2 regions of the Paenibacillus sp. MMS20-IR301 genome follow, and region 2 is predicted to be linked to the other one. Evidence: predicted binding sites of a transcription regulator. Region 2 holds the regulator's gene; the other holds the start of a gene.

Region 1 (3,417 bases), 1.4 Mb from region 2:
CACGATGAGCGGATATGACCTGAAGAAGACAATTGATCAATCTGTAGGCATCTTTTATACAGCCAGCTTCGGCAGTCTGTATCCCGCATTGAAACGGTTAACCGACAAAGGCTTAATCTCCCTTACCGAGACTGATAACAGCAAGAACAAGAAGCTGTATACCCTTCTGCCCAGCGGCCGGAAGGAATTCCTGGACTGGCTCGCCGGACCTTTTCAATCAGGACGGAATGAACAGCTGATCCGTATCTTTTTCTTTGATTATCTGGAGGAAGAAATTCGTCAGCAGCGGCTGGGGGAGTACCTGAACAAAATGGAGATTGAAATCCGCACACTGGAAGCCGTTAAAGGTATTGTGGAAGGGGAACTGGCAACGATTCCGAATCCTGAAGATTATTATTACCGGGTATCCGTGTTATCTTACGGACTGCAGCATTTCCGGATGGAACAGCAATGGCTGAGAGACATAAAAGAGAGGAAGAACCTTAATCATGACAACTCTACAATCTAAATTAACCTTTTCACAAAAGCATCCTATTTGGACCGTAGTCATTATTCAGCTGCTGCTGCTGCTGGCGATGACAGCCGCCGGAGCAGTAGCCACAATCCGAGAGCTCAGCGACAAGTCCCCTGTATGGATATCCTTTATCCCGATCGCAATCGTACTCATGCTCTACTTCACATTGAAACGGAAATGGAGCCTGCTTGGATTCCGTTCGCTGAGCACCATTCCTTCCGGCAACTGGATCTATTATGCCCCTCTGCTCCTCATCCTGGTTATTAACGGCATCAAAGGATTCCGTGAAATTAGCGTATCTGAGGTACTGGTACTACTTCTCTTTACATTATTAGTAGGATTCGTGGAGGAGAGTCTTTACCGGGGACTGATACTGAAGACGCTGCTTGCCAAAGGGGTTACCACTGCAGTCATCACCTCCAGCGTCCTGTTTGGCCTCACCCATATTCTGAATTCACTCTCCGGGCAGGATGTGGGCCAGACTATACTTCAGATCGTATACGCACTCTTAATGGGGGTAGTGCTTGCTCTCTTAGTAGTGAAGGATAACAATATCATACCGGTAATACTCTTTCACTTCCTACATAACCTGCTTCAATATGTCGGCAATGATAACAGCAGCGCTTTCCTCGGGTACGACCTGCTCATTCTGGCCCTACTGGCCGGGCATGCTGTTTGGCTTATCTTTTCCTTACGTAAGAGCACTCCCTCAGCGTATGCGGCTTCAAGCAGTATTCACTAACAGAATTTAATCCATTTATGCCTGCAGTTATAAGACTGGAGATTAGACCGAGTGACTCGATCTTCTCCGGTCTTTTTTGTTTCAGACCACCGCAATAAGGATACAAATAAAAAACAGGTTGCGAATCAGCCAAAAGCTGATCCACAACCTGTTTTTATTTAAGGATGCGGTCGAGAGGACTCGAACCTCCACGGTATTGCTACCACACGGACCTGAACCGTGCGCGTCTGCCAATTCCGCCACGACCGCATATCTTGGTGATCCGCTCTCGCGGCCACAAAATATATCTTACCATGTACAGAGAAAAGAGTCAACAAAATTTATTTTTCATTTCTTTTCATAAAATTTTGGATAATTATTGCTTTTCATTATAATTTCAAGGTATAATAAGAACAAAGGTTCGCATACTATAAATGAGGTGATTTATATGGCGACTACCAGAGTAAATTCCCGAGTCACAGCAAATATACCCGAAGCTATAACCAAAGACGAAATTTCCCTTGTCAGAAGCTACCTGCTGTTAACGTTTATTCATAAAGTATTCGAACGCGATTGCCGGGTTATCGGCAAGAGCGGCCTGTTCAAGACCCCGCAGCTCTATATGGAGCTGGTATCCAGCGCCACTAAGAAGACTTCACTGATGCTGCAGGAGGTAACCCGCGAGCTTACTTCCCGTCAGCTCAAGATCAGTACCATCCGCCAGGATCAGCGCGGAGTCACAGCGGAGTATATGTGCCGGGGATACGCCGGGGAAATTCATATTCTGTGGCCCGGCTTCCGCAGTGAGATGATGCAGCGCATGCGTGCTTACCTCGGGCTTGGTGCCGAGCTTGCCGCCCTCCCGAGAGAAGAAGCGGTGGAGCAGATGGCCTTGTCCATCTAATTCTTCCTTGATCCGGACCATATGATCTTACCCAATGACCACTCCACCTTATTTCCTAGAGAGCCTTATCCCTATTCCGGATAAGGCTTTTTTTTGATTTACTGCTTCTCGGGCGCTTGTTCTTGCTATTCAGGCCCGGATTGCCGCAGCATTGTGCTACACTGGTGTAAGTCATTGTTAAGGAGGCCATACATGGCAGCAACTAATTCACAAGATGAAGCGGGATTACACATGAAACTGCGGGCTGGAGCTGCTATTGCAGGCGGCTACCGCCATTCTGTAGGGCTTAAGGGTGACGGCACAGTAACCGCTGCAGGTGCCAATCCATACGGCCAATGCGAGGTCAGCCGCTGGCAGGACATTACCGCGGTGGCAGCGGGCAATGCCCATACGGGTAATTCCCATACGGTCGGGCTTCGTTCAGACGGTACTGTGGTGGCTACCGGCTGGAATAAGCACGGCCAATGCGAGGTCAGCAGCTGGCAGGGTATGGTTGCAGTAGCGGCGGGCTGGCGCCGGACACTCGGGCTGAAATCGGATGGCACAGTATACGCTGTAGGACGTAATACGGAAGGAGAATGTAATGTCAGCGGCTGGCAGGATATCATCGAAGTTGCGGCAGGTGACTGGCACACGCTTGGCCTTAAGCCAGACGGCTCCCTAATATCAGCAGGCAATAACCGGTACGGCCAATGCAATGTCAGCAGCTGGAACAGCCTTACTGCGGTAGCGGCGGGTTATCTTCATACCGCCGGACTTAGATCAGATGGCACTGTGGCGGCGGCGGGATTAAACAAGCATGAGCAATGTGAGGTAAGCGTCTGGCGCAATATCGTTGCAATAGCAGCTGGCAGTCATCATACAATCGGCTTGAAGCCCGACGGCACAGTGCTTGCCGCCGGCTGGAATGAATACGGCCAATGCTCTGTACAAGACTGGCAGGATATTGTGGCGGTTGCAGGAGGATGCACTCACACACTCGGCCTGAAACGGGATGGCACAGTGCTTGCAGCCGGCCGGAACATGGAAGGACAATGCGAAGTAGGCAGCTGGCATAATATCCAGCTGCCCCTATAGTCTATCTCATTTGATTACTTTCTCGATCAGCTTCATCCCGGCAGCCGGGAACAGCTTCGCCGCATGCTCCGCAATCCGCGCTTTGGATTCAGCCGGCTGCTCCGAATAGCGTGAGGTAACCCATTCTGTTCCGAATACGTTCTCACTCACCGCATAGCGTCCGACACCCCAGCCGTAGGGACGGCCTGATTTATCCTGCTT
Region 2 (3,417 bases):
AGAGCAGTGCGGCGAGCAGGAAGTATAATACTACTCCAAGCCAGTTGGCGAGAATTCCGCTTCCCTTAGTTTCGTCGATCGAGCCTACCACCCAGAACATAATACCCAGTGCCAGCAGCACTACAGGGAATACAATATTCCGGCCTTTAAAAATATCAATGCTCTTTGCCGCTGCCTTAGAATTCGAAGAATAAATAGAATCCTTCCCCTGCTTCTTCCGCTGCTGATTAACTTGCCTGGTGTTGCGTTGAACCATTCTTTCCCAAGAACGGGCCATGTCAGTTCCCCCTAGTCATCCTGTATTATCTATGAAAAGGCAGCAGACTTAAAGTTAATGTCCGTTGTTGCCTTCTTCATGCCTCGGATCATCCACAATTTCAATGGTATCGAGCTGTGCCCGGAAATTCTTCCGGATATTGCCCAGATAAATCTCACGGAGCTTGGCACGTTCTGCCAGTTCCTCCTCATTCAGGCCGCTTTCCTTCTGTTTGCGTGCTAATTCGTTAATACGGGCGACCAATTCATCAATATTCAATACTTTCCCCTCCCCTTTAAATTCATTCTAACTTTGCCATGAGAAAAAGAGCTTGTCAAGGTCTACTCCCTGAAAGCTCTCTGAGTCTATTAACTGTATGATCTAATCTGTTAATACACAGGCACAGTCAGTATATCTCCGGCCTTAATTCTGCTGTTCTCCAGCCCGTTATTCTTCATTATTCCTTCTATATATACAGCAGTCTTCATATCATCAGGCTTGTTCTCCAGAGCAATGCTCCATAACGTATCTCCGCGCTCAACCACAACCCGCTTCTCCTGATTCAATGAGCTGACAGAACCTGCGAATACATTCCCGACAACAGTAAATCCGGAGACTACAAGCATTAGAACAAGAGCAATCTTAATGAAGCTGATCCGGCGGAATAACAAAGCAAGTCCTGTAAGCTGTTTAAGCATCCGATCTCTAAGCTGGGACACTTGATTATAAATAGATGGATTCCCGGGAGCAGACACCTTGATATCCTCGTTGTAGATGCTGTTATATGTACTGTATTTTAACATGATCATCATCCTCCAAACACTTGTTCTTACTTTCGAAAATAATATAACACGAACATGTGTTTTGATCAATAGTTTTTTCGAACAATTGTTCCCTTTTATTTTTACTGGGTTCACAAGATTTTTAGAACTTATGTTTGTACGAACGGCAGTTCTATGTTATAATTTTCCCAAACATAGTATATGGGGTTGATTCCGATGTCAAAGATTTCGAGTCGCCAGCTGGCGATCCTGGAATTTATACGTAACGAAGTCCGCAGCAAGGGTTATCCTCCGTCCGTCCGGGAAATTGGCGAGGCTGTCGGCCTGGCTTCCAGTTCTACAGTACACGGTCACCTGGACCGTCTGGAGAAGAAGGGTCTGATCCGGCGCGACCCTACGAAACCGCGTGCTATTGAATTGCTCGGCCAGGAAGATTCAGAGAATGTCCATCAATTCGTCCAGACCGTTACCCGCGTCCCTGTAGTGGGCAAGGTTACTGCCGGTATTCCCATTACAGCTACGGAGAATATTGAAGATTACTTCCCGCTGCCTACCCACTACGTAGGAGATAACAAGGTATTCATGCTCTCTGTCCTCGGGGACAGCATGGTCGATGCCGGAATTATGGATGGCGATTATGTTATTGTCCGCCAGCAGCAGACTGCTGATAACGGCGATATCGTTGTTGCTATGACCGAAGAGGATGAGGCTACTGTTAAGACCTTCTACAAAGAACGTGATCATATCCGCCTGCAGCCGGAGAATCCGGCGTACGAGCCTCTCCGCCTTAACCGCGTAACCATTCTGGGCAGAGTTATCGGATTATTCCGCGATATTCATTAATACTCCCCATTAACGAACAGGCTGCTCCGCTTTAAGCGAAGCAGCCTGTTGTCTGTCTCAGGATAAGTGCCCAAAAACACTAGTGGGATCATATGTTCCTATTGGTGTTTTTGGGCACTTTTTCCGATGAACTAGTTAAGCCTTCCGCACATATCCTGATTACAAAGGAGTGCTGAATGCAATGCCCAATTACCGGATTATTGTTGATCTTTCACAGCGTATGTTATACCTGCTTGACAATGACACTGTGACCAGAGGTTTCCCGGTCGGAATCGGCAGAATGCTGACACTTTCACCGGTCGGGGAGTATACGATTATTAACAAGCAGCCTAATCCCGGCGGACCCTTCGGTGCATTCTGGATGGGTCTGTCCAAGCCGCATTACGGAATTCACGGTACCAATGATCCGGCATCAATCGGCCATATGGTCTCACATGGCTGTATCCGCATGTATAATGAAGATGTAGTCGCCCTGGCAGCGATCATCCCAATCGGTACCCGTGTAACCATCAGAGAGTAGCCTCGCAGCTTCCTAAGAACGCTGAACCCCTGTGACTTCTTACATCCTCACAGGGGTTCTTGTTCGTATTCTACTGAATCTACTGAAGGGTCTGGCCATAACCCAGCTCGTCCAGAATATCCTCCGCAAGCTTCCATTGCCCGGCTGGGGACACTTTCATTTTTTTGGCATACAGCACTGCGCTTTTAGTCACCTTCTCAATCAGCCGGCGCCCTTGTTCCTTAGTAATGGACACTTCAACACCGGATCGGCCCACGACCTCCGACAAACAGAAGAAGGCGATCCGCATCGCATAATTCTCCCTGCTGAGGAAATAGAACAAATGAGGCACATTTTTCAGCAGCCGGTCCACCCAATTGGTGATTTCGCGCACCTGATAGACTTCTCTGCGGTCATTCTCATATCCGGTAAAAATCAAAACAACACGGCTCTGCAGCCGTTTTTTCTCATATTTCTTAAACTCCCGCAAGTAGCTCTCCAGCCTGCCCTGCTCCACATCCTCTCTGGACACATAAAGTACAGTTGTACCGGCTATCTCCGGTTCGGATTCTATATCTGTAGCTGTGGCTTCGGCCGCCGGCACCGCCGCACGGTCATTCTCAAGTACAGGCAGACCCAGACGGCTGCGCAATTGATCATCCATTCTCTCATTCACCTTCCATAACTGATTCTATCGTTCATTATACTCCCGTATACTGCGCTGCTCAACGAATCCTCCAGCACAACGCAGCAAGGACATCCCCTGCGGGATGCCCTCGTCTCAAATATAGCCTTACCTCGAAAAATTACAGCACACTGCGGAGCAGACGGATAGCAATCGTATTCAGCCGGATCGCCTCACGGATCGAAGCCCTGGCCGCCAGCAGCTCTCTTCTGGCACGTGAACCGCTTGGAACTCTGCGCAGATTCTCGTTGATTTCTTCAAGCTGTTCCAGCAGGATCGCTCTTTGTGCCAGCAGCGCATTGATCGCTCTACGAATTCTATTACGTTCTCTTTGCGTCATCATTACACCTCT

Evidence for each region. Region 2 encodes LexA, which represses DNA repair genes until DNA is damaged. Its sites were predicted from a motif close to CGAACATATGTTCG; they were not measured.
Region 1: a site for LexA is predicted at 1,646-1,659, ahead of LOS79_RS12915 (YhjD family protein). Genes of this name have one in related genera too.

Annotation. Positions count from the first base shown of each region.
Region 1 covers NZ_CP135275.1:2,908,483-2,911,899, forward strand. Annotated here, with positions in the region: gene LOS79_RS12900 (helix-turn-helix transcriptional regulator) at 1-508, shown strand, start outside; gene LOS79_RS12905 (CPBP family intramembrane glutamic endopeptidase) at 489-1,256, shown strand; tRNA gene LOS79_RS12910 (tRNA-Leu) at 1,422-1,505, opposite strand; gene LOS79_RS12915 (YhjD family protein) at 1,684-2,139, shown strand; gene LOS79_RS12920 (RCC1 domain-containing protein) at 2,332-3,216, shown strand; gene LOS79_RS12925 (AlkZ-related protein) at 3,223-3,417, opposite strand, start outside.
Region 2 covers NZ_CP135275.1:1,543,788-1,547,204, reverse strand. Annotated here, with positions in the region: gene LOS79_RS06835 (hypothetical protein) at 1-277, opposite strand, end outside; gene LOS79_RS06830 (DUF896 domain-containing protein) at 332-535, opposite strand; gene LOS79_RS06825 (cell division suppressor protein YneA) at 646-1,059, opposite strand; gene lexA (transcriptional repressor LexA) at 1,255-1,881, shown strand; gene LOS79_RS06815 (L,D-transpeptidase) at 2,063-2,401, shown strand; gene LOS79_RS06810 (hypothetical protein) at 2,481-3,044, opposite strand; gene LOS79_RS06805 (hypothetical protein) at 3,187-3,408, opposite strand.